DNA from 2 places in the Xanthobacter variabilis genome. Region 2 is predicted to be linked to the other one. Evidence: riboswitches for the same ligand, from Rfam matches in the RefSeq annotation. Region 2 holds a riboswitch; the other holds the start of a gene.

Region 1 (15,247 bases), 2.1 Mb from region 2:
TCGGTTACCGCTGGTACGTGTTCAACGTGGCCGATATTGCGGTGGTTGGCGGTGTCGGCCTGCTGCTTTATGATGCCTTTTTCGGGCGTGCCTCAAAAACGCCGCCCTCTCCGACACCTATGTCATCCAAACCTGAAGCAGAGCGCGAGCCTTAAGGGGAGCACCATGCGCGTGAGCCCAATGACCCGGCCCGATGCAGCGACGCAGGCGAGGCCTATGCACCGTTTGACGACCGCCCCCAAGGCCCTGAAGCCCATTCTTGGCGCCTGCGCGCTGAGCCTGATGCTGGCCGGCGCCTTCGCCCGGCCCGCCGCGGCGCAGGACCAGTTCAATTCCAATCCTCTCGACAGCATGATGGAGCTGTTCGGCCTGAAGGACGAGGCGCCCAAGCCCGAGATCGATTATCGCGAGCGCGCGCCTTTGGTGGTGCCGCCCGTCACCGCGACCGAGGCCCTGCCTTCGCCCGAAAGCGCCGCGCACCAGCAAAATCCCAACTGGCCCAAGGATCCGGACATTGCGCGCCGCCAGCGCGAGGCGGCCGCGGCCAATGCACCCGTGGTCCGCGACGATCCCGGCCGCCCGCTGCTGCCGTCGGAGCTGAACAAGGGCCGCAAAAAAATTCTCGGCGTCATCCCCACCGAGCCTGTCGCCACCGGCACCACGCGCGATGAGCTGATGCCGAGCGAGCTGGGCTCCAAGGGCTGGCTGCCCTCGCTGACCGGTGAGAAGGACAAGCCCATGGTCTTCACCGGCGAGCCGGAGCGCGAGACCCTGCTCCAGCCCCCGGCGGGCTACCAGACCCCTGCCCCCAACGCGCCCTATGGCGTGGTGGAAAAGAAGCAGGAGCCCTGGAAGGTGCCCAACCTTTTCGACCGGACGAACTGAGTGCGTTCCCCGCCCCCGCTGGCACCCCAGCGGGGGCGTTTCGTTTCTCCTAAAGGTCCTTGCCTTGGCCGGCGTCCGGCGCCGAACAGGCACTCAAGCCGATCATCGCCGCGCGCGGCGCCCGAGGCCGCCCATGGCCCCGTCACCGCGCGGATCACTCCGCCCGCAAGGTCCGGTGTCTGGCGCCCCGTCGCGTTTTGGCCGACATCGCTCTCCTACTCGCGGCGTGGAATCGCTCAATTCGCGGCGCCGCCTCTGGCCTTCGTCGGCAAAGATCCTATCTTTCAAGAAACGTGCGTGCCGTCCGGCGCGTGCATTGCCGGAAGATCCGCCACGTGAAGATGAGCCGTTTTGCCATGGTTGCCATCCTCGCCGCGAGCGCCGCTGCGCTCGCCCCGCGCGCCGCGTCGGCTGCGGGACCCGATATTTCCCAGTTCACCCTCGACAACGGCCTTCAGGTCATGGTCATCCCCGATCACCGCACCCCGGTGGTCACCCACATGGTGTGGTACAAGGTGGGATCGGCCGATGAGCAGCCCGGCAAGTCGGGCATCGCCCATTTCCTCGAACACCTGATGTTCAAGGGCACCGAGGCCCATCCCCAGGGCGAGTTCTCGGCCGAGGTCGCGCGCCTGGGCGGACAGGAGAACGCCTTCACCTCCCAGGACTACACCTCCTATTTCCAGCGCGTGGCCAAGGAGCACCTGGAAAAGGTGATGGGCTTCGAGGCTGACCGCATGACCGGCCTCAAGCTGTCCGATGAAGTGGTGCTGCCCGAGCGCGACGTGGTGCTGGAAGAGCGCCGCATGCGCACCGACAACGAGCCCGGCGCGCGGCTGGGCGAGATCATGCAGGCCACCACTTACGTCAACCACCCCTATCAGCATCCGATCATCGGCTGGGAGCACGAGATCAAGCAGCTGAACCGGGAAGACGCGCTTGCCTTCTACCGCCGCTATTACGCGCCCAACAACGCGCTGCTGGTGGTCGCCGGCGACGTGACCCCCGACGAGGTGCGCGCCCTGGCCGAGAAAACCTATGGCAAGGTGGCGCGCGCCGACACCCCGCCCCGCAACCGCCCGCAGGAGCCCGAGCCGCAGGCCCACCGCCGGGTTTCCCTTGCCGATGCCCGGGTGGCGCAGCCGAGCGTGCAGCGCTCCTATCTGGTGCCCTCCGACCGCACCGCCGCCCCGCGCGAGGCGGAGGCGCTGGAAGTGCTTTCCCAGATCCTCGGCGGCGGCCAGACCGGCCGGCTCTATCGCCAGCTGGTGGCCGAAAAGGGCCTCGCGGCGGGTGCCGGCTCCTGGTACCAGGGCACGGCTTACGACGCCACGCGCTTCGTGGTCTATGCGAGCCCGCGACCCGATGTGAGCCTGGACGACCTTGAGGCGGCCCTTGACGCCATCGTGGCCGAGGTGGCGGACAAGGGGGTGGACGAATTGGAGCTGCAGCGGGCCAAGACCCGGCTGACGGCCGACATGATCTACGCCCAGGACAACCAGGCGACGCTGGCCCGCATCTATGGGGCGGCCTGGGCCACCGGCACCAGCGCCGAGGACGTGCGCTCCTGGCCCGAGCGGGTGAAGGCGGTGAGCGCCGCCGACGTGCAGGCCGCCGCCAAGCGCTACCTCACCGCCGACCGCGCGGTGACCGGCTATCTGAAGACGGCGCCGGCCGCCGCCAAGAAGGACGATCGCTCGTGAGGGCGTGGTCCCCCGCTTCCGCCGGGCGATCCTTCGGGATCGCCGGCTGGTTCTTTTTCGTGATGGTGACGATGGCTCTCTCCCTCATTTCCAACACCGAGGCCCAGGCCCAGCAATCGAGCCGCATCACCGAGGTGACGAGCCCCGGCGGCATCAAGGCCTGGCTGGTGCATGACACCACCCTGCCCCTCATCGCCATGGAATTCGCCTTCCTCGGCGGTGCCGCCCAGGACGGGCCGACCAAAGCGGGGCTGGCGCATCTCACCGCCTCCGTGCTCGACGAAGGCGCCGGTGATCTCGACGCCCAGGCCTTCCAGCAGAAGCTGGCCGACCACGCCGTGGAGCTGCATTTCGACGCCGGGCGTGACGAGATGCGCGGTTCGCTGCGCACGCTGTCGGAAAATCGTGACGTGGCGTTCGACCTGCTGCGCCTGTCCGTCAACGCGCCGCGTTTCGACAACGAGGCGGTGGAGCGCATCCGCGCCGCCATCATGGCGGGCCTGCGTCGCCGTTCCACCGAGCCCAATTCCATCGCCGGCGAGCGCTGGTATGCCCTCGCCTTCCCCGATCATCCCTATGGCCGCCCGGTGGACGGCACGCTGAAGAGCGTGCCCGAGCTGACGCGGGAGGACATTGTCGGCTTCGCCAAGCGCACCCTGGCGCGCTCCAACCTGCGGGTGGCGGTGGTGGGCGATATCACCCCCGAGGAACTAGGCCAACGGCTCGACGCCGTGTTCGGCAGCCTGCCCGAAAAGGCGGAGCTGACGCCGGTTGAGAACGTGACGCCCCAGCATATCGGCACGGTGGACGTCATCCCCCTGGATGTGCCCCAGTCGGTGGTGGTGATGGGCACGGTGGGCCTGGAGCGGCGTGATCCCGACTTCATGGCCGCCTACGTGCTCAACCACATCCTGGGCGGCAGCGCCTTTTCCTCCCGCCTGTTCAAGGAGGTGCGAGAGGCGCGCGGGCTCGCTTACTCGGTCTATTCCTATCAGGTGGCCCTCGCCCATGTGGGGCTGTGGTTCGCCGGCACCGCCACCAAGAACGAGCGGGCGGCGGAATCCATCTCGCTCATCACCTCCGAGTTCCAGCGCATCCTCGATGACGGCCCCACGCCGGAGGAGCTGAAGGAGGCGAAGAGCTATCTCACCGGCAGCTATGCGCTGCGGTTCGACACCTCGTCCAAGGTGGCGGGGCAGCTGCTGCAGATCCAGCTCGACGAGCTCGGCATCGATTACATCGATCGCCGCAACACGCTGGTGGAAGCGGTGACGCTGGACGACATCAAGCGCGTGGCCGCGCGCCTCGCCACCGCGCGCAAGGCGCTGGTGGTGGTGGTGGGCAAGCCGGTGGGCCTGTCCGGCGGCTGATCTTGATGCACCGGCTTGATGCACCGGAAGGCAACGGGCGCGCGGCGCCCGTTCACCATGTTTCCGGCTTTTGGTCACCAAACCGTAAATGGGGGGCCTTCGCACGGTGCGTTCATCGTACCGTTTGGTATAACCACGCCATATGGATAAGCCTATGGAGATGAGCGACATGGGACGCCAACTGGCAAGCGACACGGCCCCTGCGCCGGCAGGAACCTCCGCACGCGGCCTCGTCGGCTTGGCCCTGGCGCTGGCCCTGGCCGGATGCGCCTCGGGCGAGAACCTCGACGGCAGCTTCGGCGCCCAGGATACGGGCGTCGCCACGGGTAATGCGGCGGGCGTGAACAGCGCCGCCACGCCGGCCCTCACCGTGGGCACCGGCGCCAATGCCGTCACCTATGCCTGCCCGAGCGTGACCGTGCGCACCGGGGCCGGCACCTGGCAGGTCACGGAAGGTGGCGCGCTGCGCTACCAGGGCAATGTGGGCCAGCTGGCCCGCGAATGCGCCATCGCCGGGCAGACCATGACCGTGAAGGTCGGCATCGAAGGCCGCGTGCTGCTGGGCGAGAAGGGCACGCCGGGCACCGTGCGCGTGCCGATCCGCGTCGCCGTGGTGGAGGAAGGCCCCAACCCCAAGACCGTCACCACCAAGTTCTTCACGGTGCCGGTTGAAATTCCCGCCGGCCAGCAGCAGTCCGCCTTCACCGTGATCGAGGACCAGCTCAGCTTCCCGCTGCCCAAGCCCGACGAGGTCGAGCGCTACGTGGTCTATGTGGGCTACGATCCGCAGGGCGAAAAGCCGAAGCCCGCGGCCTCCTCCAGGCCGCGCAAGCCCAAGCCGAAGCCCGCCGCCGAGACGGCCGCGCCGGCCGCTCCGGCCGCGGCCGCGCCCAAGCAGGATCCGGGCGCGCCCAGCAGCGACGTGTTCGGGCCGCCGCCCTCCGGCCCCTCCAGCAGCGGGTCGAGCCATAGCGGAAGCAGCAGCGGCTCCAGCAGCGGCGGCTTTGCCCCGCCGCCCTCCTCGGGTGGCTTCGAGCCCCCGCCGAACTGATGACGCGGGGCGAAAGCCCTCCGCATCGCTGCGACCAAGGTCGGCGTCCGCCCCCGGTTGACGCCGCCACGGTTTTTCTTATTGTGCGATTGACGTTGTCTATGAAGCGGAATCGGAGCCTTGGTTTCCGCCGCTTCTGGCATCGTCTCGGATGATCCCTGCGGGAGAGACCGGCTGCGCGCCACCAGCGGGCAGAACCGGCGCCGAAGGCGCAACCGCCCCGGAACCGCTCAGGCCAAAGGACCGCAGGGGGACGACGCTCTGGAAAGCAGCCGCGGCACGCGCCGGCGGCTCACCGAAGGAGTAAGCCGCGCCAGTCCAAACGGCGCGGTGAAATCTCTCAGGTTCCGCAGACAGAGGGGGCGCCCGAAGGACTCAAGGTTTCCGAACCCGGTCCCCCAACCTGGCGCTATCCCCCGGAGCTGCGATGACGCACGCCGTCGACCCTCTCCTCAAGACCCTGTTGCACACCACCCCTTTGTTCGCCGCCCATGTGGCGCTCGGGGCGCGCATCGTGCCGTTCGCCGGCTATGAGATGCCGGTCCAATATCCAGATGGCATCCTGGCCGAGCACGCCTGGACCCGCGCTCATGCGGGCCTGTTCGACGTCTCCCACATGGGACAGGCGATCCTGGAAGGGCCGGACCACGCAACCTGCGCCCGGGCCCTCGAAGCCTTGGTGCCGGCGGACATCTTGAACCTGGCGCCCGGCCGCCAGCGCTATTCCCAGCTCCTCGACGCGAGCGGCGGTATCCTCGATGACCTGATGGTCACCCGCCCGGCTGACCCGAAGGAGGATGGCCGCCTGCTGCTGGTGGTGAACGCCGCCTGCAAGGCCGCCGATTTCGAGCACATCTCCGCCCATCTGCCGGCCAATGTGCGCCTGGCCCCCCTGCTCGACCGCGCCTTGATTGCCCTTCAGGGCCCCGAGGCAGCGGCCGCCATGGCGCGCCATTGCCCGGAGGCCCTGGCGCTCGACTTCATGGCCGCCGGCCCCGCCAGCTTCGACGGCATTCCCGTCCACGTCTCCCGCTCTGGCTATACGGGCGAGGACGGCTTCGAGATCTCGCTTCGGGCCGCCGATGCCGAGAAGGTGTGGAGCGCGCTGACGGCCGAGCCGGAAGTGAAAACCATCGGCCTCGGCGCGCGCGACAGCCTGCGCCTGGAAGCCGGGCTCAGCCTTTACGGCCACGAGATCGACCCCACCACCTCGCCGGTGGAAGGGGGCCTTTCCTGGTCCATCCAGAAGCGGCGGCGCGCCGAGGGCGGCTTTCCCGGCGCCGCGCGCATCCAGCGCGAGCTTGCGGAAGGCCCCGCGCGCCTGCGCGTGGGGCTAAGGCTGGACGGGCGCGCCCCGGCCCGCGAGGGGGCCGAAATCCTCCATGAGGGCGTCCAGGTGGGCGTGGTGACCTCCGGCGGCTTCGCGCCGACGCTGGGGGCGCCCATCGCCATGGGTTATGTGCCACCGGCGCTCGCCGCGCCGGGCACGAAGCTCGAGCTTCTGGTGCGCGGCAAGCCGCTGGCCGCCACCGTCACCCCCCTTCCCTTCGTGCCGACGCGCTATGCGCGCAAATCGTCGAAAGAGGCCTGAAGCATGACCATCGTGCGCTACAGCAAGGACCACGAATATGTGCACGTCGACGGCGACGTGGCCGTGGTCGGCATCACCTCTTATGCCCAGGGCCAGCTCGGCGACATCGTGTTCGTGGAGCTGCCCGAGCTCGGCAAGGTGGTGGAGCAAGGCAAGGAAGTGGCCGTGGTGGAGAGCGTGAAGGCCGCCAGCGAGGTCTATGCCCCCGTCTCCGGCGAGGTGATCGAGGTGAATGCGGAGCTGGAAGGCAATCCCGGCCTCGTGAACCAGCAGCCCGAAGTGGACGGCTGGTTCCTGAAGCTGAAGATCTCCAACCCCGCCGAGCTGGACGGCCTGATGGACGAAGGCGCCTACCAGGCCCTTGTCGAGAGCCTCGGCTGAGGCCATGGCCGGCGACTTCCGCGCCACCATCCGCTGGAGCCGGGAGGCCGAGGTGTTCACCGACGGCCTCTATTCCCGGGCCCATCTGTGGGTCTTCGACGGCGTGGAGGTCCCCGGCTCGTCGGCCCCCTCCTCCGTGCGCCTGCCTTATTCCCGCGCGGATGCGGTGGACCCGGAGGAAGCCCTGGTGGCGGCCACCTCCAGCTGCCACATGCTGTTCGCCCTGGATTTCGCCCGCCGGGCCGGCTTCCGGGTGGACAGCTATGAGGACGCCGCCCAGGGCGTGATGAGCCCCAATGATGTGGGCAAATTCTACCTCTCCCGCATCACCCTGTCGCCCATGATGGTGTTCTCCGGCGACAGGCGGCCCACCGATGCGGACGTGGCCGCCATTCATCATCAGGCGCACGCGGAATGCTACGTGGCCAATTCCCTGCGCGCCGAGATCATCATCGATTTTCGCTATCTGACGGTGTGAGACCTTCTCATGCGTTACCTTCCCTTGACCGCCGAGGACCGCGCCGAAATGCTGGCGCGCGTCGGCGTGCCCTCCATCGACGCTCTGTTCGCGGACATTCCGGCGGACAAGCGCACCGCCGCGCTGCCGGACCTTCCTCCCGCCCAGGGCGAGATGGAGGTGGAGCGCGCTTTGTCCCGCCTCTCCGCCCGCAATGTGGCGGCGGGCGCGGTGCCCTTCTTCCTGGGCGCGGGGGCCTATCGGCATCATGTGCCGGCGACCGTGGATCACTTGATCCAGCGCTCGGAATTCCTCACCTCCTACACGCCCTACCAGCCCGAAATCGCCCAGGGCACGCTGCAATATCTGTTCGAGTTCCAGACCCAGGTGGCGGAGCTCACCGGCATGGAGGTGGCCAACGCCTCCATGTATGACGGCTCCACCGCCGCCGCCGAGGCGGTGCTGATGGCCCACCGCGTCACCAAGCGGCGCAAGGCGGTACTGGCGGGCAATCTCCACCCCCATTACCGCGCCACCATCGAGACCGTCTCCCATTATGCGGACGATACGGTGGAGGCCCTGCCGCCCAGGCCGGAAGGCGGGGAGGACCTGATTTCCGCCATCGATGGAACGACCTCCTGCGTGGTGGTGCAGAGCCCCGACGTGTTCGGCAATCTGGTGGACCTGAAGCCCATCGCGGAGGCCGCCCACGCGGTCGGCGCGCTGCTGGTGGCCGTGTTCACCGAGACGGTGTCGCTCGGCCTTGTGGAGCCGCCGGGCGCGCAGGGCGCCGACATCGTGGTGGGCGAGGGCCAGTCCTTGGGCAATGCGCTGAATTTCGGCGGGCCCTATGTGGGCCTGTTCGCCACCCGGCAGAAATATGTGCGCCAGATGCCCGGCCGCCTCGCCGGCGAGACCGTGGACGCGGAAGGCCGGCGCGGCTTTGTGCTGACCCTCTCCACCCGCGAGCAGCACATCCGCCGCGAGAAGGCGACCTCCAACATCTGCACCAATTCGGGCCTGTGCGCGCTCGCCTTCACCATCCACCTGACGCTACTGGGCCAGCAGGGCTTCACCCGCCTCGCCACCCTCAACCACGAGGCCGCCTGTGATCTGGCGGACCGGCTTCAGGCTGTGAAGGGGGTGAGTGTGCTCAACGCCACCTTCTTCAACGAATTCACCGTGCGCCTGCCAGTGCCCGCCGCCGAGGTGGTGGAGAAGCTGGCGGCCCGCGGCATCCTGGCCGGCGTGCCCTATTCGCGCCTCGCGCCCGGCGCGGGGCTCAATGACCTGCTGCTGGTGGCCGCCACCGAGGTGACCACGCCCGAGGACCGCGCCGCTTATGCCGCCGCCCTCGCAGAGGCGCTGGCGTGACCCGCGCCCGCCGCACATCCCCCTTTCGGAGCTGAGCCATGAATCGCGAAGGCCGCGGCGCCACCGCCCCCGTCACCCCCCTTACCCCCGCACCGGAAACCTTCACCGGCAACCGAGCGCTGGATCTGGAAGAGGGCCTCATCTTCGAGGTGGGCCGCCCGGAAGTGTCCGGCGTGGACCTGCCCGAGCCCAAGGGCACCGCCCATCGCCTGGGCGGCCTGAAGCGGGCGGCGGAGCCCGAGCTGCCCGGCCTCTCGGAGCCGGAGGCCATGCGCCATTATGTGCGCCTGTCCCGCATGAATTACGGCATCGACAGCGGGCTGTTTCCGCTGGGCTCGTGCACCATGAAGCACAATCCGCGTCTCAACGAGAAGATGGCGCGCCTTGAGGGCTTCGCGGACGTGCATCCGCTGCAGCCGGTCTCCACCGTCCAGGGGGCGCTGGAGCTGATGGGCGAGCTGTCGCGCTACCTGCTGGCGCTCACGGGCATGGCGGCGGTGGCGCTGCCGCCCAAGGCCGGCGCCCATGGCGAGCTCACCGGCATGATGGCCATCAAGGCCGCCCATCTCGCAAAGGGCTCGACCCGCAACATCGTGCTGGTGCCCGAGAGCGCCCACGGGACCAATCCGGCCACCGCCGCCCTTATCGGCTATCAGGTGAAGGCCATCCCCGCCCGCCCCGACGGCACCGTGGATGCGCAGGCCGTGCGCGACGCGCTGACCCCCGAGGTGGCGGCGCTGATGCTCACCAATCCCAACACCTGTGGCCTGTTCGAACGCGACATCGTGGAGATCGCCGCCGCGGTGCACGCGGCGGGCGCCTATTTCTACTGCGACGGCGCCAATTTCAACGCCATCCTGGGCAAGGTGAAGGTGGCCGATCTCGGCGTCGACGCCATGCACATCAACCTGCACAAGACCTTCTCCACGCCCCATGGCGGCGGCGGTCCGGGTGCCGGTCCCGTGGTGCTCTCCCCGGCGCTCGCCCCTTTCGCCCCGGTTCCGGCGCTGGTGGCACAGGACGGCACCCTCACGCTGGTTGAGGAGAAGGGTGCGGCGGGGGCCGAACGGGCACTGGGGCGCATGAGTGCCTTCCATGGCCAGATGGGCATGTTCGTGCGGGCGCTCGCCTGGATGCTGTCCCACGGTGCCGATGGCATGCGCCAGGCCTCCGAGGACGCGGTGCTCTCCGCCAATTATGTGCGCGCGAGCCTCATGGACCTCATGACCGCCCCGTTCGCCGAGCGCACGGCCATGCATGAGGCCCTGTTCGACGATACGTGGCTCGCCGGCACGGGCATCAGCACCCTGGACGTGGCCAAGGCCCTGATTGACGAGGGCTACCACCCCATGACGGTCTATTTTCCGCTGGTGGTGCACGGGGCCATGCTCATCGAGCCCACGGAGAGCGAATCGAAAGCCTCCCTCGATTTGTTCATCGGCGCCTTGCGGGACCTCGCCATGGCGGCGAAGGCGGGGGACAAGGAGCGCTTCCTGGGTGCGCCCCATTACGCGCCGCGCCGCCGCCTGGACGAAACCCGCGCGGCCCGCACCCCGGTGCTGCGCTGGGTGAAGCCCGCGCCACTGTCCGAAGCGGCGGAATGAGCGACAAGGGGGTGGCGCCGCGGCCATATGACCGCCTGCCATCCTCCGCGCCGACGCGGACGGAAGGTCGCGCCTTCCGCTCAGCGTGAGCGTCATCGAGCGACGTGGGAACCGGCTCGCTCGAAAATGACGTCAAGATTCGGCACGAGGGTCTTCTGCCTCGGTCCGCGCCCCGCCTGAGGGATGGGCCCCGCCCTCCCGAAAGCCGCAGCTTCCCCGCTTTACGGGGAAAGGGACCGGCCATGGCCGATCGGCCCCTCCGGCCACCACGTCCTCATACGATAAACCGGGCCGGAGCCGCGGCCCGCGCACCACGCCGCGTAAAAGCGACTTCCCGAACCTGCGGCCCGAGGCACCCCGCCGATCAACAACAGAAAAGGCCGGTGAGCGATGCTCATCGGCCTTCTGGCATTCTGGAATCATCGGACCGGCGCAACTCCCCGCCTCGCCGCGGCGCGGTGGTCTCGCGGCGGCGTTCAACGGCGGAAGCGCGCTTTCAGCGCTGCGGGCTGGTGGTCACCCCCGCTTAGCAGTCATGGCGATGATTCGCTTCGCCACGAACAGAGAAGCGGGAATCGCGAGCAGCGCACCGACCGCGGCGGCAATGGGAATCGCGCGCATGTCCGTCTGCGCCGGGCTCGGCACGGCAAGCACGAGAATGACCAAGCTGCCGGCGAAAGCGACGGACAGGATCACCCAGATGAGACTCGCAATCTTCAGCATGGCACCACCTCGTATTTAGAGGCCCTCAATATATTGCCAAAAGAGCATGGTTTCTTGACCTTGATCAATAAGGGGGCACCCCTGCGTCACCTCGCCCTATGGGCTTATGCCCGCTGGGGCACTCCCTTGCGTGAGGGGGCGCATGGACGATCGGAGTGGATATGACCGCCTTCTGGGACCAGCGATACGCGCGTGAGGACTATCTCTTCGGCGTTGCGCCCAATGCCTTTTTGGCGCGCCAGGCCCCGCGCCTGAAGGCGGGATGGCATGCCCTCGCCATCGCCGATGGAGAGGGCCGCAACGGCGTGTGGCTGGCTGAGCAGGGGCTCAGCGTGCATTCTGTGGATTCTTCCGCCGTGGCCCAGGACAAGGCCCGCCGCCTCGCCGCCGAGCGGGGCGTGGAGCTGCAGCTGGAGCTGGTGGACCTTTCCAGTTGGGCCTGGCCCCTCGCCGCTTATGACGTGGTGGTGGGCATCTTCATCCAGTTCCTGCCGCCCGAGCAGCGCGACCAGATGTTCGAGCATGTGCGCAAGGCGCTGAAGCCCGGTGGCATGGTGCTTTTGGAGGGCTACCGGCCCAAGCAGGTGGAATACCGCACGGGCGGCCCCTCCACCCCCGAGAATCTCTACACGGAAGAGCTGCTGCGCGCGGCTTTCGCCGGATTCGAGATCGTGGAGCTTTCAAGCTATGACGCGGAGATCGCGGAAGGCAGCGCCCATTGCGGCATGTCGGCGCTGATCGACCTGGTGGCGGTGAAGCCCGGCGCCTGATGCCGGCCTGTCGGCCCCGGAGCCAAAGGCCCTCTTCCGCGAAGAGGGCCTTTTTCGTCACACCGGCGGGGCGAACTTGAAGGCCATGCCGATGCGGTTCCACGCATTGATGCCGGCAATGGTCACCGTGAGATAGAGCGCCTCGCTCTCCGAAAACTCCTCCCGCAGGCGCGCCCAGGCCTCGTCCGAGGCCGGCTCGCCGTCCAGCAGAGTGAGGGCTTCGGCAAAGTCGAGCGCGGCCTTTTCCCGTGCCGAGAACAGCTCGGCATCGCGCCAGGCGGCCAGAAGGTCCAGCTTGGCTTCCGACACGCCGGCCTTGCGCGCCACGCCCAGATGGAACTTCAGGCAGAAGGCGCAGCCATTGAGCTGGGAGGCGCGCAGCTTCACCAGCTCGGTCAGCCCCTTGTCGAGCCCGGCGGCATCCACCGCCTTGGTGAGGGCGCCAAGGCCGGCATAGACGTCCGGCGCCTTGGCGGTGAAATCCTTGTAGGTGGGGCGGGAAAGGGGATTGGCCACGACTGGTCCTCACACTGCGGACGGGATAATATCAAAGCTCGAATATTATATCAGAGCTTTGACATGGGTGACAATCCATCTCCGCCGGCCGCCGGCGAGGGCAAGCGTGGCACCGAGGGCCACCTGGGCTACCTGTTGCGGCAGGCCGCCACGGCCTATCGACAGCGCATGGAAAAGGCGCTGGCAGACCTAGGCGTGACCGCCCCGCAATTCACCCTGCTGACCATGCTGAACGCGTATCCCGGCCTCTCGGGCGCGGACCTTGCCCGCATCGCGCTGGTGACACCCCAGACGGTGAGCGTGATCCTGGCGAATCTCGAACGCGCCAACCTCATCCGCCGCACTCCCCACGGCCGGCACGGACGCATCCTGCAAGCCGCGCTCACGCCAGCCGGCCAGCAATTGCTGATTGAGGCACGCGAGCGGGTCCACGCCCTCGATCCCGGTTTGAGGGCGGGTCTCACCCCGCGGGACGAAGCCGTGGTGCGCCAGTGGCTGGCGACGGTGGCGCAGATATCCCCGGATGAGGACTTTCAGCTCTTCAGCCGGTAGCCGGTGCGGAACATCCAGCTCACGATGAGCAGGCAGATGGCCAGGAACCCCAGCGTCATGCCGAAGCTCACCTCCACCGCCACGTCGGACAGGCCGAAGAAGCTCCAGCGGAAGCCGGAGATGAGATAGACGACCGGGTTGAACAAGGTCAGCGTGCGCCACACCGGCGGCAGCATGTCCAGCGAATAGAAGGTGCCGCCCAGGAAGGTGAGCGGCGTCACGATCAGCATGGGGATGAGCTGCAGGCGCTCGAACCCGTCGGCCCAGATGCCGATAATGAAGCCGAACAGCGAGAAGGTGACCGCCGTGAGCACCAGGAAGCCCAGCATCCAGAACGGGTGCCGCACCTCCATGGGCACGAACAGCGCCGCCGTGGCGAGGATGATGAGGCCGAGCAGCACCGATTTCGTGGCCGCCGCCCCCACATAGCCGCACACGATCTCGAACGGCGACACCGGCGCCGACAGCACCTCATAAATGGTGCCGGTGAAGCGCGGGAAATAGATGGCGAACGAGGCGTTGGCGATGGACTGCGTGAGCAGGGTCAGCATCATCAGGCCGGGCACGATGAAGGCACCATAGGCCACATGCTCCACCTGCGCCATGCGCGCGCCGATGGCGGAGCCAAACACCACGAAATAAAGGGAAGTGGAGATCACCGGCGACACCACGCTCTGCAGCAGGGTGCGCTTGGTACGCGCCATTTCGAAGCCGTAGATGGCGCGGATGGCTTGCAAATTCACGGGTGCGGCCTCACGAGGCTGACGAAAATATCTTCAAGCGAGCTTTGCGCGGTGCGCAGGTCGTCGAAGCCGATGCCGGCGGCGGCGAGATCGGAGAGCAGCCGGCCGATGGGCGGCTCGTCCTCCGCCCCCTCGGCGCCATAGCTGTAGGTGAGCTTGCGGCCGTCCGCCGAGCGGACAAGGCCATAGGATGCGAGCGCTTCAGGCACCTGCTCCAGCGGAGCGGACAGCTCAATGGTGAGCTGCTTCTGCCCCAGCTTGCGCATGAGCGTCGCCTTGTCCTCCACCAGGATGATCTCGCCCCGGTTGATGACACCCACCCGGTCGGCCATCTCCTCGGCCTCCTCGATATAGTGGGTGGTGAGGATGATGGTGGTGCCCTTGTCCTTCAGGGCGCGCACCAGGCGCCACATGTCGCGCCGCAGCTCCACGTCCACGCCGGCGGTGGGCTCGTCGAGGAACAGCACTTCCGGCTCGTGGGAGAGCGCCTTGGCGATGAGCAGGCGCCGCTTCATGCCGCCCGAGAGGGTCATGATCTTGGCGTCGCGCTTCTCCCACAAAGAGAGGCTCTTCAGCACCTGCTCGATGTAAGCGGGGTTCGCCGCCTTGCCGAACAGCCCGCGCGAAAAGCTCACCGAGGCCCATACCGTCTCGAACGAATCGGTGGCCAGCTCCTGCGGCACCAGGCCGATGCGGGAGCGGGCGGCGCGATAATCGTCCACGATGTGATGGCCCGCCACCCGCACCTCGCCGGACGTGGCGTTCACCAGCCCGCAGATGATGGAAATGAGCGTGGTCTTGCCCGCGCCATTGGGCCCGAGCAGAGCAAAGATCTCGCCGGGCGCGATCTCCAGGTTGATGTTCTTCAGCGCGCTGTGACCGGTGGCATAGGTCTTCGACACAGCACGCACACTGACGACGCCGCGCCCCGACGAGGCGGCCGGAGGAGCGGAGGGCGTTGCGGAAGGCAAGGACGCGGCTTGAAGCATGGCTGGGGCATGACCTGAAGCACGGCGCCGCGAGCAGCAGGGCTCACGGCACACGGAACGGGGCGAAATCCGAAGCGCTTTCGAGCGAGCGGGATCTCGGCTCGCGTGAAGAAAACGCATCAACTCAAGGATTTGAAGCATGCCCTTGTTTCCGTGAAACACGGGAATGCTCGGAACGGCACGAAACGCGGCGGGGATATGGCTCAGGCCGGTCGCGGCCCTCGCTCCGGCCCCGCCGGCCGGAAGGAAGCCCGCCATGGCCCCCTTGCATGCCTGGGGTTAGATCACGCCCCGCCCTTCGGGAAAAGCCCCCTCAGGGAAAAGCCCCACCGGCAGGAACGGCTCCCCGGCGCCGCCCCGCGGCCGGCCCGAAAGAAATGGCGCGAAGGCACGGCTCAGGAAACGCAAAAAGAAAAAGGCCAGGGCGACGCCCTGACCTTTTGCACCTGCGCCTTCCCTCCGACCAAGGCTGGCCGGAGAACGGCTTGCAGCGGGCCGGCGCCCGATCACACCGGCTGCATGGCCGAAAGCCGCCAGG
Region 2 (15,247 bases):
TGCTTGAGGAACTTGGTCGAGAAGCCCGCATAGGGCCCGAACAGCAGGGACTTCTTGCCGCCGATGATGCGCGTGTCGAGATGGGGGACGGACATGGGCGGCGAGCCGCTGGCCGCCTTGCCATAGACCTTCGCGTGGTGGCGCTGGCTCACCGCATCCACATCGCAGCGCAGCCAGATGCCGCTGACCGGGAAGCCGCCATAGCCCCGACCTTCCGGAATCTTGGACATCTGCAGAAGATCGAGCGCATCGCCGCCCGCGCCGATGAAGACGAACTTCGCCGAGACGCTCTCGCGGGACTTGTCGGCGCCGTTCTCCACCGTCACGCGCCAGCGTCCGTCCGCCTCGCGCTCCAGCCCGACCACCTGTCGGCTGTAATGCACCTCGAACCCGGTCTGGGCGCGCAGCTGCGCCACCAGAAGGTGGGTGAGGGAGCCGTAATCGACATCCGTTCCCGTGATGATGCGCGTCGCCGCCACCTTCTCGTCCGCGGCGCGCCCTTCCATGATGAGCGGCGCCCATTGCGCGATCTGGGCCGGGTCGTCGCTGAACTCCATTCCGTGATAGCAGTGGTGCGCGGACATCTCCTTGAAGCGCGCCTTGAGGAACGCAACGTTTTCCTCGCCCCATACGAAACTCATGTGCGGGCAAGGATGGATGAAGGCGCGCGGATCGGGGATCGCGCCCTTGCGGACCAGATGGGCCCAGAGCTGGCGCGAGATGTCGAATTCGGTGTTGACGATGAGCGCCTCGGAGATGTCCACCGAGCCGTCCGCCCGCTGCGGCGTGTAGTTCATCTCGCAATTGGCGGCATGGCCGGTGCCGGCATTGTTCCAGGAGTTGGAGCTCTCCTGGCCGCAATCGGCCAGCCGCTCATACATGACGACCGAAAGCGAGGGCTCCAGCTCCTTCAGCACGGTGCCGAGGGTGGCGCCCATGATGCCGGCGCCGATGAGGACGATATCAGGATTTTCGATGGACGGTTGCGACACGGCAGGTCTCCACGCGTTCAGCTGTTGGCCTTCACAGGAACGAAGCCGAGATCGACCCCTTCCTCATAGACCACGTAGGCCCGGCGCCACGGCTCATCGCCGATCAGCCGCCACTTGTGGCCGGAGCCGGAATTGTCCTGGGCGATGAGGATGTCGCCCGGACGGATGGTGAAGGTGGCGCCGGACTTGGTTTCGAATTCCAGGGTCCCCGACAGGGTGATCACGTAGCGCGGCTCGGGATCCTGATGCCATTCGAAAGAGCCGCCGGAGGCGGTTTCGCGGAAGGAAATGTTCTTGGCTCCCGCCGCCTTGCCGATGAAGTCACCGCGCTCGCCGTCAGCGAGGGCGATGGTGCCTTCCTCGAACAGGGAATTGCCATCGGGCCCGGTCCACATCCTGACACACCTGATCATCGCTTATCCCCCCTCGTTTCAAGCGCCAGCCAGTCCCGTACCGACCATGTCCAGCGGCCGGATGGTCTTGTCGAAAAGCGCGGCATCCACCTTGCCGGACGCCAGCGCGGCTTCCCGCAGGGTCGTACCATCGGCAATCGCTTTTTCCGCGATGTGCGCGGCGTTCTGATAGCCGATGACCGGAGACAAAGCAGTGACCAGCATCACACTGCCGTTCACATATTCGTCGATCTTCTTGCGGTTGAGCTCGGTGCCCTCGACCGAGAACTCCCGGAACCTGGCACAGCCATCCGCGAGAATACGCGCGGAGTGCAGGAAGTTGTTGATGATGACGGGGCGCATGGCGTTGAGCTCGAAATTGCCCTGGCTGCCGGCCACCGAGACCGCGGTGTCGTTGCCCATGACCTGGATGGCGATCATGACCATGGCTTCGCACTGCGTCGGGTTCACCTTGCCCGGCATGATGGATGATCCGGGCTCGTTGGACGGCAGCAGCAGCTCCGCAAAGCCGCAGCGCGGGCCCGAGGCCAGCCAGCGCATGTCGTTGGCGATCTTCATGAGGGCCACCGCGAGGCCGCGCAGCGCCGCATGGGCCCGCACCATGGCATCAAGCGAGCCCTGCGCCGCGAACTTGTTGGGCGCGGTGACGAAGGGCTTGCCGGTCAATTCCGCGATCTGGCCGGCAACGTCGGCGGAAAAGCCCTTGGGCGCGTTGAGGCCCGTGCCCACGGCGGTTCCGCCAACCGCCAGCTGATAAAGGCCCGAGCGGCTCTCCTCGATGGCGGCGATCGCATCGCGGATCTGCCCCGCCCAGCCGTACCATTCCTGGCCGACGGTCAGCGGCACGGCGTCTTCCAGATGGGTGCGGCCGATCTTCACCACGTCCATCCAGGAGGCGGCCTTGCGCTCGATGGTCTCCACCAGCTTGACCACCTCCGGCACCAGAAGGTCGTCGATCGCCGCCACCGAGGCGATATGCATGGCGGTGGGGAAGGTGTCGTTGGAGGACTGCCCCATATTGACGTCGTCGTTGGGACCAACCGGATGCTGGGTGCCGAGCGTGCCGCCGAGCAGCTGAATGGCCCGGTTCGACAGCACCTCGTTGACGTTCATGTTGGACTGGGTGCCCGACCCGGTCTGCCAGACATAGAGCGGGAAATGATCGTCGAGCTTCCCGGCGATCGCTTCGTCCGCCGCGCGGATGATGGCGTCGCGCTTCTCCACCGGCAGGCGCCCCGCGGCCGCGTTCACCAGCGCGCAGGCTTTCTTCACATAGCCATAGGCGTGATAGACCGCCTTCGGCATCCGGTCGCCACCGATGTTGAAGTGATGCAGCGACCGCTCCGTCTGCGCCCCCCAATAACGGTCGGCGGGGACCTCGACCTCACCCATGGAATCGAACTCGCGCCGGGTACCGCTCGCCTGGATGCCAATGGGCAGATCGAGCAACGTCCGGGTCTCGGGAGGAAGCGAAGTCATAGTCGGAACTCCGAGCGGATTTGAGATGACAAGAACTGCGTCAGTCGCGGAAATCTGGAGCCATCAGACGCGGCCAAGCTTATGGGCTTCCGGAAGGCGGCCTATGGACCAATTCTGGCCGGGCCTGTGGCAAATGGCATCAGGCCGGCGGGCGGATTGCGGCCTCACTCGGGCGCCCCCTTTCCGGGGACCCGCGCCCGACCGGCAGACCTGCCGGAATGCGGGTTGCACAAGCATTTGAAACGACATCGGTCGCAGCGGCCGGCTCAATTTGCCGTGCCCGGCGCCGGTGCCGCGCTGGCCACCTGCCGGGCGGCATTGCGCAACACGCTGCAGAATGCGCCCACCGCCTCGTTCGAGGCGTCCGCCTGTCCCTCCAGCACATAGCTGAGGGTGCCGAGCGGCGGCAGGCCCGCATCCTGCGGAAGGGTTGCGATGCCCGGGGTCCGGAAGCTGCGTCCGATGGCCATGACGCCAAGGCCGGCTTCCGCCGCGGCCAGCAGGCCGAGAAGGTTGCTACCCTCCACCACCGGCGTCCAATCGCGGCCGGCGGCGCGAAGGGCGGCCTCGGCGATGGTCCTGGTGATGCTGGGGCTGGTGTAGGTGATGAACCGCAGCGGCTCGTCCGCCGCGATCCGCTCGCGGGCGCGCCCCACCCACACCAGGTGCTCGTGCCAGAGGACTTCGCCGCGATCGTCCATGTGGCTCTTGCCCAGAACCAGATCGACCTCCTCGGCGCGCAGCGCATCGTGCAGGTGCTCATTGCGGCCGGTGACGAACTTCATCGCGAAATCCGGAAACTCGGAGCGGAAGATGCTGAGGGCCAGAGGCAGCCGCGTCGTCGCGAACTCATCCTCAATGCCGACCTTCAAAATCCCCCGCATGCCCGGACGGGCGAGCTGCTCGCGCGCATCCGCCGCCAGCCCCAGGATGGAGCGGGCATAGATCAACATCGCCTCGCCATCAGCAGTCAGCTCGACCCGGCGCGTCGTGCGGCGGATGATCCGGCGCCCGATCCGCTTCTCGATCCGCGCGACGCGCTGGCTGATGGCGGACTGGGAGCACCCCAGCTGCTCCGCCGCGCGACTGAAGCTGCGGCTGCTCGCCACCGCGTCGAATGCCTTGAGTTCGTCGGTGTCTATGAGGTCGCCCGGTCCTGCCATGCCCTGCCCGTCCCCAGCCGCGATGACGGTATTGATAGCACGCTTTCGACGACACGCCAGCGACAAGTTGCACCGCGATTATTTATCTTCAAATGAAATAAATATGTATAAATATCAAATAAATTGAATTCTATTGCTTTCATGTCGACATGCACGTTCAACATGAATATAAGCTCAACTTATAAACACGACTCACGGACGCTGATTGCGATTTTCACATAAATATATCAGATCCGCAAAAGCGCGTAATTATAATTGTCATAGCTTATTTTTCTGCAGCGACACGAAATCTCTCCCTCCGCGCCACACCGCGGGGGCAACACCGGATTGCGCGGTGATCGGCGCCTTTTGAAGAGCCGTGCGCCCGCCTGCAGGGGACGCGCCACGGCGTGCCCCTTGAAGCTGTTGGCCGCCCAATCCCTCCGGCTCCGGCCGCTCCGCCGGGTCCGTCCGCCACTTACCGTGATGGCGCGCGCCCGGCGTGCCCTGTGCCCGTCGGACACAAGTCCACCGCCCTTAACCCGCCAATAACGTCCACCAAGTCGGAAAGGTCTCAAGCATGTTTAGCAGACAGGCAAAGGTCATCACCGATGCTGCCGGCCGCCGCATCAGCACCACCGCGCGCGGCTACGACGTCCTGCGAGATCCGGCGCTCAACAAAGGCTCGGCCTTCTCGCCCGCGGAACGCAAGGCCCTCGGCCTCGACGGGCTGTTGCCGCCGCTGGTGACGACCGAGCTGGAGCCCCAGCTGGAGCTGGCCTACCAGGCTTATCACGCCGCCCCGACTGATCTGGCGAAGCACATTTACATGTGGCGCCTGCACGACAATAACGTCACGCTGTTCTACGCCCTGCTGCAGCGCCACATGCTGGAAATGCTGCCCGTCGTCTATGATCCCGTCGTCGGCGAGGCCATCGAAAACTATAGCGAGGTGATGACCCGTCCCCGCGGCATCTTCCTGAGCATTGACGACCCGGCAGGTGTCGAGGGGAAGCTGGCGGCGTTCGGCGCCGGCCCCGATGACATCGACCTGCTGGTGGCCACCGACGCCGAGGAGATCCTCGGCATCGGCGACTGGGGTTCGAACGGCATCGACATCTCCATCGGCAAGCTCGCCGTTTACACCGCCGCCGCTGGCGTCGACCCTCACCGGGTCATTCCCGTGGTGCTCGATGTCGGCACCAACAATGAGAAGCTGCTCAACGACCCCTGCTATGTCGGCTACAGCCACGCCCGTGTGGGCGGGCAAGACTATGACAACTTCATCGATGCCTATGTCACCGCGGCGAAAAAGCTGTTCCCGAAGGCGATGCTGCACTGGGAAGACTTCGGCTCCACCAATGCGCGCCGCATCCTCGGCCGCTACCGCGACAAGGTCGCCACCTTCAACGACGACATGCAAGGCACGGGCTCCATCGTCATTGCCGGCCTGCTCAACGCCGTCGCGCGCACCGGCACCCCTTGGAGCGAGCAGCGCGTGGTGGTCTTTGGCGCCGGCACGGCGGGCGTCGGCATCGCCGACCAGATCCGCGACCTGATGGTCCGCCATGGCCTCTCCAAGGAAGAGGCCACGCGCCGCGTGTGGCTGGTCGACTTGCCCGGCCTCCTCACGGCCGACATGTCCGATGGACTGCTCGACTTCCAGCGGCCCTATGCGCGCCCCGACGCGGAAGTGGCAGGCCTCGCCCGCACCCGCTGCGAGGCGATCCCGGCGGCCGAAACGCGCTGGCCCGAAATGTCCGCGCTGCGGGCTGCCGCGGCGGCGAAGGGCGGCATCATCGACCTTGCGACGGTGGTGGCGGCGGTGAAGCCCACCATCCTCATCGGCACCTCCACCACGCCCCATCAGTTCACCCAGGAGATCGTGGGCACGATGGCCGCCCACGTGGAACACCCGATCATCTTCCCGCTCTCCAACCCCACGCTGCTGCACGAAGCCACGCCGACGCAGATCCTGACCTGGACCAAGGGCAAGGCCTTCGTCGCCACCGGTGCCCCGTTCGACGACGTGGTGCTTGATGGGGTGACCTACAGGATCGGCCAGGCCAATAATGCCGCGCTGTATCCCGGCCTCGGCTTCGGCGTCATCGCCTCCCGTGCCGCGATGGTGTCCGACGAGATGATCTTCGCCGCCGCGCAGGCCGTAGCCGGCCAGGCGCCCGAGGCCTCTCCCGGCGCCTCTCTCCTGCCATCGAACGCGGAGCTGCGCACCACCTCCAGCGTGGTCGCCATCGAAGTGGCGCGCACTGCCATCGCCCAGGGCCTCTCGCACGAGAAGCCGGACGACGTCGTCGAGAAGGTGCGCTCGGGGCAGTGGTGGCCGGTCTATTGCCCCGTCGAAGCGGTTTAGCGAGCGGATCGCCCGCTTAGGGCGGCCCGCGGCGGCTGGCGCCCCCGGGATCATCCGGGGGCAGTGAGACCGAGCGCCATGGCAAGGACGAGATCCGCGCGGTCGCCACTGTGCGACCGCGCGGGCGAGAAGCGGGAATGAAGCGATCGCGCCTCCACCAGCGCCTGGAACAGCAGGTCACAGACCGCCACGTTGTTCTGGTACACAACGGCGCCGCCATCTTCCCGTGGTTGTATTATGCCTAAAAAACAGTCGCTCAACCGCTTTTGTGGAGTGAAACGGAAGTGGGGTTGACAAACTTCCGGCCGCTATATCTGATGCCAGCGTCGAAAGGCTCAACAAGCCTTAAGCTGTTTCCGGGAGAGTGCAGCATAACGCTGCCGCCGAAGGGGAAATCGCCCGAAATCTCTCAGGCAAAAGAACCGGAAACAGTAAGGACACTCTGGAAAGTCGGGGTCTGACGGCCCCGCGCCGAAGGTGTAAGTGCAGCCCGCATCTCGCTGGTTCGCACGAGTCTCTCAGGCTTCAGACAGAGGGGCACGCAATGATCGCGCGTAGCGGTCGGGTTCGTGCTGTTCTGGAGAAGTCATGGCGGGCGATGAAGCAAGTCACCTTCCGGTAAAACACCTCCCCCTGGAAGATCTGCATCGGCAAGCTGAGGCACGTTTCGGCGCTTTTGCAGGCTGGCTCATGCCGCTGACCTATCCGGCCGGCGTCATGAAGGAGCATCAGCACACCCGCGCGCATGCGGGTCTGTTCGACATCTCGCACATGAAGCTGTTCGAGCTGTCCGGCGCCGATGCCGGCGCGCTGCTCGATCGCGCCTGTCCCCTCCAGGCGGCAGCCCTGGCCCCACGACACTCGAAATATTCCTTTCTACTCAATCACGAAGCCGGAATTCTCGACGACGTCATCGTCACCCGGCTGGATGAAGCGCGCTTCATGCTGGTCGCCAATGCCGGCAATGCGGTTGCCGACGAAGCCCATCTGCGCGCCCTCGCCGCGCCGCTCGATGTCACCATCGCGCCGCTCGATCGCGTGTTTCTCGCCCTGCAAGGACCGGACGCCGAAGCCGTGCTCGGCGCGGCCGGCGTCGATGCCGGCGCCCTGTCCTTCATGCAGGCCGTGGAGCCCCACCCCGAATGGTTCCTCACCCGCTCGGGCTACACCGGCGAGGATGGGTTCGAGATCGCTTTGCCGGAGAAGGATGCCCGCGCGCTCCTGTCCCGGCTTCTGGCCGATGAGCGCGTGAGCTGGGTCGGCCTTGCCGCCCGCGACAGCCTGCGCCTCGAAGCCGGCCTCTGCCTGCACGGCAACGACATCACGCCCCTCACCAATCCGGTCGACGCCGCCTTGATGTGGGCGATCCCCAAAAGCGTGCGGGCGGACGGCGCTTTCGTCGGCGCGCCCGCCTTGCGTGACCTGCTGGCGCGGGGCGCCAACGAGAAGCGCGTCGGCCTCAGGGCCGAGGGCCGCCGGCCGGTGCGGGCGGGAACCGTGCTTCGCGATTCCGAGGGCAATGCCGTTGGCCGCGTCACGTCCGGCGGCTTTGGGCCCTCCGTCGATCATCCGGTCGCCATGGGCTACGTGCCGCTCGCTTTGTCCACGCCCGGAACCCGCCTCCACGCAGACCTGCAGGGCAAGTTGATCCCCATGGCGATCCACCCCCTGCCCTTCACCCAGCACCGCTATCGCAAGGGATAAGTCTCATGTCGTCCGTCTATTACACCGAAGATCACGAGTGGCTGCGGGTCGAAGGCGACATTGCCACGGTCGGCATCACCGATCATGCACAAGGCCAGCTCGGCGACCTCGTCTTCGTGGAATTGCCCGAACCGGGGCGCGCCGTGTCGAAGGGCGACGTGGTGGTGGTGGTGGAATCCGTCAAGGCCGCCTCGGAGGTCTATGCGCCCACCGCTGGCGAGGTCATCGAGGTCAATGAAGCCCTCACCTCCGATCCGGCGCGGGTCAATGCCGCCGCGACCGGCGACGGCTGGCTCTGGAAAATGCGCCTGTCCGACGCAAGCCAGCTCGAAAGCCTCATGAACGAAGCCGCCTACAACGCCCTTATCGGCTGACAGGACCCGCAATGACCTCCGCCCCCTTCGCGTTCGTCGACCGGCATGTCGGCCCCGGCGACACCGACATCGCCGCCATGCTGGCCACGATTGGTGCCGCATCCGTCGAGGATCTCATCGACCAGGCCGTGCCCGAATCCATCCGGCTGCGGCGCCTTCTCGACCTGCCCGCCGCCATTGACGAGGCTGAGGCCCTGGACGAGCTGTCCGGCCTCATGGCCCGCAACACCGTGATGAAGAGCTTCATCGGCGCGGGCTACCACGGCGTGAAGGTGCCGCAGGTCATCCAGCGCAACATGTTCGAGAACCCCGCCTGGTACACCGCCTACACCCCCTATCAGGCGGAGATCAGCCAGGGCCGTCTGGAAATGCTGTTCCATTTCCAGACCCTGGTGAGCGAGCTGACCGGCCTGCCGGTGGCCTCCGCCTCGCTGCTGGATGAGGCCACGGCGGTCGCCGAGGCGGTGGGCATCGCGGTGCGCCATCATCGCGGAGCCCGCCATAAGGTGGCCCTCGCCGGCACGGCGCTGCCGCAGACCCTCGACGTGCTGCGCACGCGCGCCGCCCCGCTTGGCATCACCATCGACGGCACGGCCGGCGATGAGGACACCGCCGCCTTGATCGTCTCCTGGCCCGACGCGGCCGGCGTCTATGGCGACCATGAAGATGCCATCGCGAAGGCCCGCGCGGCGGGCGCCCTGGTGGTGTTCGTCTGCGATCCCCTGGCCCTGACCCTCACCGGCACGCCCGCGACCCTCGGCGCCGACATCGCCGTCGGCTCCATGCAGCGCTTCGGCGTGCCCATGGGCTTCGGCGGTCCGCACGCGGCCTATTGCGCGGTTTCCGAAAAGCTCACCCGGGTGATGCCGGGCCGCATCGTCGGCCAGTCGGTGGACGCGCACGGCCGGCCCGCCTACCGCCTCGCCTTGCAGACGCGTGAGCAGCATATCCGCCGCGACAAGGCCACCTCCAACATCTGCACCGCCCAGGCGCTGCTCGCCAACATGGCCGCCGCCTATGCCATCTGGCACGGCCCGGCCGGGCTTCAGGCCATCGCCCGACGCATCCACGCACTGGCCGAGGGGCTGGCCGAGGGGCTGCGCGCAGCCGGCGTGCAGATTTTGGGCATGCGCCGCTTCGACACCGTCACCGCCGTGGTTCCCGGCCGGGCGCAAGCCATCGCCGCCGCAGCCGAGAAGGCAGGACGCCTGCTGCGCGTCATCGACGCCGATCAGGTCGGCATCACCTTCGACGAGCTCTCCGGCGAGACCGACCTTGCGGCCATCGCCGCCCTGTTCGGCGCGACCGCTTCCCCGGCCGGAACGGACAGCCTGCCCGGCACCCCGCGCGGCGCGGATTTTCTGACCCAGGCCGTGTTCCACGACAATCGCTCCGAGACCGACATGATGCGCTTCCTACGCCGACTGGCGGACAAGGACCTTGCGTTGGACCGCGCCATGATCCCGCTCGGCTCCTGCACCATGAAGCTGAACGCCGCGGCGGAGATGGCGCCGGTGAGCTGGCCGAACATCGCCAATCTCCACCCCTTTGCCCCCAAGCCCCATTCGGCCGGCATCCGAGCGATGATCGGCCAGCTTGAGGGGTGGCTGGGCGAGATCACCGGCTTCGATGCCGTGACCCTGCAGCCCAATGCCGGCAGCCAGGGCGAATATTCCGGGCTGCTCGCCATTCGCGGCTATCACACGGCCCGTGGCGAGGCCCATCGCGACATCTGCCTCATCCCCTCTTCCGCCCATGGCACCAATCCCGCGAGCGCCGCCATGGCGGGCATGAAGGTGGTGGTGGTGCGCTGCACCGACGACGGCGACATCGACATCGATGACCTGAAGGCGAAAGCCGAGCAGCACAGCTCAAATCTTGCCGCGCTGATGTTCACCTTCCCGTCCACCCATGGCGTGTTCGAGGAGGGTGCGCAGGAGATCTGCGCCGTCGTGCACGCCCATGGCGGCCAGGTCTATTTCGACGGCGCCAATCTCAACGCCCTGGTGGGCCTCGCCCGGCCGGGCGACATCGGCGCCGACGTGTGCCACATGAACCTGCACAAGACCTTCTGCATCCCCCATGGCGGCGGCGGGCCGGGGGTGGGTCCGATCGGGGTCAAGGCGCACCTGCGGCCGCATCTGCCGGGCCATGTGGCGGAGGGCTCTTCCCACGCGGTGGCGGCCGCACCGTTCGGCAGCGCCTCGATCCTGCCCATCACCTGGATGTACATCCGCATGATGGGGCCGGACGGGCTGCGGAAGGCGACCGAGATCGCCATCCTCTCGGCCAATTATCTGGCCGCGCGGCTGGAGGGCCATTATCGCGTGCTGTACCGGGGCCGCTCCGGGCGCGTGGCGCATGAGTGCATCCTCGACACCCGCCCGTTCAAGGACTGTTCCGGCGTGAGCGTGGACGACATCGCCAAGCGCCTGATCGACTATGGCTTCCATGCGCCGACCATGTCGTTCCCGGTGGCCGGCACGCTGATGGTGGAACCCACGGAATCCGAGCCGAAAAGCGAGGTCGACCGCTTGTGCGCGGCGCTGATCGCCATCGCGCGCGAAGCGGAGCGGATCGAAACGGGCGCCTGGCCCCGGGACGACAATCCGCTCGTCAATGCCCCGCACACGGCGCACGAGGCACTGGCGGAAGACTGGGCTCACCCTTATTCGCGCCAGATCGCGTCCTATCCCGCCGGCGAGCCGGGATCGCTGGTGAAATACTGGCCGCCGGTCTCGCGCATCGACAATGTCGCCGGTGATCGACACCTGATCTGCGCCTGCCCACCCCTCTCGGCCTATGGCGAGGCCGCCGAGTAATCCCAAGGAGCCGGCCCGACAGCGCGCTGTCGGGTAAAGGTTTCACAACAGAAGTTCATGGGCAAAGGCAGGCCGGACGGCCCGCCGCCACGGAAACCGAAAGATCCCGCGTCGAGCCTCTCGGCGCGCGCCTATCCGCGCGCGCCGAGAGGAGGCGCCACCCGCTATCCCGCGCCAAGGACCGATTGAATGCATGACCAGTCCGCCATCGGCGACCCTCAAATCGCCGCCGCCATCGCGCGCGAGCTTGATCGGCAGCAAAACCAGATCGAGCTGATCGCGTCGGAGAACATCGTCTCGCACAATGTTCTCCTGGCGCAGGGCAGCATCCTGACCAACAAATATGCCGAGGGCTATCCGGGCCGCCGATACTATGGGGGCTGTGCGTTCGTCGACGAGGTGGAGACGCTGGCGATCGAGCGCGCGAAAAAGCTGTTCAACGCCGCCTTTGCCAATGTCCAGCCCCATTCCGGGGCCCAGGCCAATCAGGCCGTGCTCCTGGCGCTGCTGCAGCCGGGCGATCGCATCATGGGCCTGTCTCTCGCCCATGGCGGTCACCTGACCCACGGCTCGCCGGTGGCCATGTCCGGAAAATGGTTCGACGTGGTTGCTTATGAGGTGCGCGAGAACGACCAGCGCATCAGCTACGACGATGTTCGCCGCCGCGCACGGGAGGCGCGCCCCAAGCTGATCATCGCCGGCGGCTCGGCCTATCCGCGCGCCATCGATTTTTCCGCCTTTCGCGAGATCGCCGACGAGATCGGCGCCTATCTCATAGTCGACATGGCCCATTATGCGGGCCTCGTCGCGGCGGGCCTTTACCCTGATCCCATGCCCCATGCCCATGTGGTGACCACCACCACCCACAAGACCTTGCGCGGCCCGCGCGGCGGCATGATCCTCACCAACGACGCGGCGCTGGCGAAGAAGATCAACTCCGCCGTCTTTCCCGGCAATCAGGGCGGCCCGCTCATGCACGTCATCGCCGCGAAAGCCGTTGCGCTGGGCGAGGCGCTGGAGCCGGCATTCAAGTCCTATGCGGCCCAGGTCATGGCCAATGCCAGGGTTCTCGCGGACACGCTGGCGGAAGGCGGCCTCGACATTGTCTCGGGAGGCACCGACAGCCACATCGTACTGGTCGACCTGCGCCCGAAGGGCGTGACCGGCCGCGATGCCGAGGCGGCCCTGGAGCGCGCCGGGCTGACCTGCAACAAGAACGCCATTCCCTATGACCCGGAAAAGCCGGCCATAACCTCGGGCATCCGCCTCGGGACGTCCGCAGGCACGACGCGCGGCTTCGGGGAAGCGGAGTTCCGAACGATCGGCAGGATGATCCTCGCTGTCATTGACGCACGCGCGCGGACCGACACCGATGGCGACAGAACCGTTGAGCAGAAGGTGCTGAGCGAGGTTCTGGGGGAAGTCCGGGGCCTTTGCCACCGCTTTCCCATCTACGCCTGAGCGAGCAACCAGGGGGCCCGGCATCGCCTTGCTGGCCCGACGCTCTCCCGAACGAGGCCGGCATGTTCCTCAGCGTTTTCGACGTCTTCAAGATCGGCATTGGACCGTCCTCGTCCCATACCATGGGGCCGATGGTGGCGGCATCGCGCTTTCTCGATCTCCTGCGTCGACCGGACCAGTCGGCGCGGGCGCAGCCGGATCGGCTCCGCGTCCGTCTTCACGGCTCGCTCGCCTTCACCGGCCGAGGCCACGGCACGGATCGCGCCGTCGCCCTCGGGCTGCTCGGATGGACGCCGGCGGCCTTCGACGCCGACCAAGCGGAAGCCGATCTTGCCCGGCTCCGCGACGACTGCGCCCTGACGCCAAGGGACCTCCCCCCACTTCGCTTCGATCCCGAAGGTGACATTATCTTCGATTTCGGCCCGCTTTCGGGTCACCCCAATGCCCTTGTTTTCGAGGCCTTGGATCGTGATGGCGGGACGATCCTGGCGGAAGCCTATTATTCCATCGGGGGCGGCTTCGTCGTCACCGCGGCGGAGCAGGACGCGGCGCCGGCCGAGGACCGCGACGCCGTTCCCTATCCCTTCGCGACCGCGGCCACCATGCTGCGCATGGCGCGCGAGAGCGGCTTGCCCATCGCCGCGATGAAACGCGCCAACGAGCGCGCAACGCGATCCGCCGAAGAGCTGGAACGCGGGCTCGACCATATCTGGTCGGTGATGGGCGACTGCATCGCGCGCGGTCTTGCGCGGGATGGCGATCTGCCGGGCGGCCTCAAGGTGCGCCGCCGCGCCCGCCGTCTCCATGAGCAGCTCGTGAAGGAGCGCGTCGCGGGCATGTCCCAGCCCCATGCCGCATCCGACTGGCTGGTTGCCTACGCCATGGCCGTCAATGAGGAGAATGCCGCCGGCGCGCGGGTGGTGACGGCCCCGACCAACGGCGCGGCCGGCATCGTTCCGGCGGTCCTGCGTTACTATCTCGACCATTGCGCCGGCGCCGAGCCGGGCAAGGTGCACGACTTCCTTCTGACCGCCGCCGCCATCGGCGGCCTCATCAAGCACAACGCCTCCATCTCCGGCGCCGAAGCCGGCTGCCAGGGCGAGGTCGGCTCGGCGGCGGCCATGGCGGCGGCCGGCCTCTGCGCCATTCTCGGAGGGACGCCGGAACAGGTCGAGAATGCGGCGGAGATCGCCCTGGAACACCATCTCGGCATGACCTGCGATCCCGTGGCCGGGCTGGTGCAGGTGCCGTGCATCGAGCGCAACGGCATCGCAGCCATCAAGGCGGTGGCGGCGGCCTCGCTCGCTTTGAGGGGCGACGGCGCGCACTTCATGCCGCTCGACAATTGCATCTCGGCCATGCGCCAGACCGGAGAGGAGATGGGCGCCAAGTACAAGGAAACCAGCCTCGGCGGCCTCGCCGTCAACCTCCCGGAATGCTGAGCATGACCCGCGCTCGGCACGCCTCCGAAGGCCACACACCCGAGGCCCATCCGCGCAGGGACGCTCCTTGCGGTCGCGGTGGCCCGGACGTGCGCCGTGCCGGGCGGAACCCGTCAGAAGGTCGGCGGCGAGTTGATCCAGAGCACCTTCGTCGTCACCGTGCCCGGATTGCGATAGCTGTGCGGCAGGTGAGATTCGAAGAAGAACGAATCTCCGGGGTAGAGGGTATAGGTGCGGTCAGCCACCGTGAGCTCGAAAGTGCCTTCGAGCACGTAGCCGACCTCCTCCCCCTCATGGGAAATGGGGCCGGCGCTGCCGCCTCCAGGCTCCACGATATGAATGGATCCGTAGATCGTCTTGCCCCCGCCCTCGGGGATCAGGCATTCGAGACGCACCCCGTCCGTGGTCTGGGAATCCATGCGGATGATCGCGCGTTCGCCCGCGCGCATGACCACGCCCTCATGGGGATCGCGTTCGGTGAACAGGCTGCCGATGGTGATGCCCAGATGCCCCACGATGTTGTGCAGCATCTGGAGGGAGGGACGCGCCTTGTCGTTCTCGATCTTCGAGAGAAGGCTTTCCGAACACCCCACCGCGTCGGCGAGCTGCTTCAGGCGCAGTCCCTTGACCCGGCGCGCCTGCCGCAGGCGCTTGCCGACCAGGAGATCGTCGAACGAAGCGGGAGGCACCGCCGCCGGGGCGCTCGGCTTGTGATGGGTGTTGAGCGCCACCTTGGGCGAGGCTGTGTTCTTGACCACGGTTTCCATTACCCCTTCATCCAGCGCGGCGCGGTGGCGCGCCGGACCGGACGGCCGGCGATCGTACCGCCCGCACCGGCGGGCAGATAACCGCCACGACCGGCATCACGCTGGCTCAATTTTGCTGCGGAATCGAATGTTCTCAACGATTGCTCCACGCTCTCGGGCGTGAGGCCGCGAACGATAAAGACGAGGCGCGAGCGATGATCCTCGCTCGGCCATTGCGTAAGGTGGATGGGCGGATGAACAAGATGCTGCGCGCCGTGAAAGACCACCGGGCCGCCGGCAC

The links. A riboswitch is a leader RNA that binds a small molecule or an ion and turns the genes downstream of it on or off. The one in region 2 is predicted to bind glycine.
Region 1: it holds a riboswitch for glycine, as region 2 does, so the genes downstream of both, gcvT (glycine cleavage system aminomethyltransferase GcvT) here and gcvT (glycine cleavage system aminomethyltransferase GcvT) in region 2, are expected to answer to the same signal.

The regions. Positions count from the first base shown of each region.
Region 1 covers NZ_CM195533.1:109,220-124,466, forward strand. The annotation lists gene lspA (signal peptidase II) at 1-155, shown strand, start outside; gene V5F26_RS00490 (hypothetical protein) at 217-885, shown strand; gene V5F26_RS00495 (M16 family metallopeptidase) at 1,227-2,588, shown strand; gene V5F26_RS00500 (M16 family metallopeptidase) at 2,660-3,958, shown strand; gene V5F26_RS00505 (hypothetical protein) at 4,128-5,009, shown strand; glycine riboswitch at 5,161-5,265, shown strand; glycine riboswitch at 5,269-5,368, shown strand; gene gcvT (glycine cleavage system aminomethyltransferase GcvT) at 5,437-6,600, shown strand; gene gcvH (glycine cleavage system protein GcvH) at 6,604-6,981, shown strand; gene V5F26_RS00520 (OsmC family protein) at 6,962-7,459, shown strand; gene gcvPA (aminomethyl-transferring glycine dehydrogenase subunit GcvPA) at 7,469-8,812, shown strand; gene gcvPB (aminomethyl-transferring glycine dehydrogenase subunit GcvPB) at 8,851-10,416, shown strand; gene V5F26_RS00535 (hypothetical protein) at 10,933-11,139, opposite strand; gene V5F26_RS00540 (SAM-dependent methyltransferase) at 11,301-11,909, shown strand; gene V5F26_RS00545 (carboxymuconolactone decarboxylase family protein) at 11,967-12,425, opposite strand; gene V5F26_RS00550 (MarR family winged helix-turn-helix transcriptional regulator) at 12,489-12,977, shown strand; gene V5F26_RS00555 (ABC transporter permease) at 12,959-13,720, opposite strand; gene V5F26_RS00560 (ABC transporter ATP-binding protein) at 13,717-14,622, opposite strand; gene V5F26_RS00565 (TIM44-like domain-containing protein) at 15,216-15,247, opposite strand, start outside.
Region 2 covers NZ_CM195533.1:2,187,851-2,203,097, reverse strand. The annotation lists gene mqo (malate dehydrogenase (quinone)) at 1-992, opposite strand, end outside; gene V5F26_RS09535 (cupin domain-containing protein) at 1,010-1,387, opposite strand; gene fumC (class II fumarate hydratase) at 1,424-2,884, opposite strand; gene V5F26_RS09525 (LysR family transcriptional regulator) at 3,151-4,047, opposite strand; gene V5F26_RS09520 (NAD-dependent malic enzyme) at 4,607-6,397, shown strand; glycine riboswitch at 6,745-6,832, shown strand; gene gcvT (glycine cleavage system aminomethyltransferase GcvT) at 6,986-8,101, shown strand; gene gcvH (glycine cleavage system protein GcvH) at 8,107-8,475, shown strand; gene gcvP (aminomethyl-transferring glycine dehydrogenase) at 8,487-11,297, shown strand; gene glyA (serine hydroxymethyltransferase) at 11,487-12,758, shown strand; gene V5F26_RS09495 (L-serine ammonia-lyase) at 12,821-14,200, shown strand; gene V5F26_RS09490 (cupin domain-containing protein) at 14,314-14,967, opposite strand; gene V5F26_RS09485 (CobW family GTP-binding protein) at 14,967-15,247, opposite strand, start outside.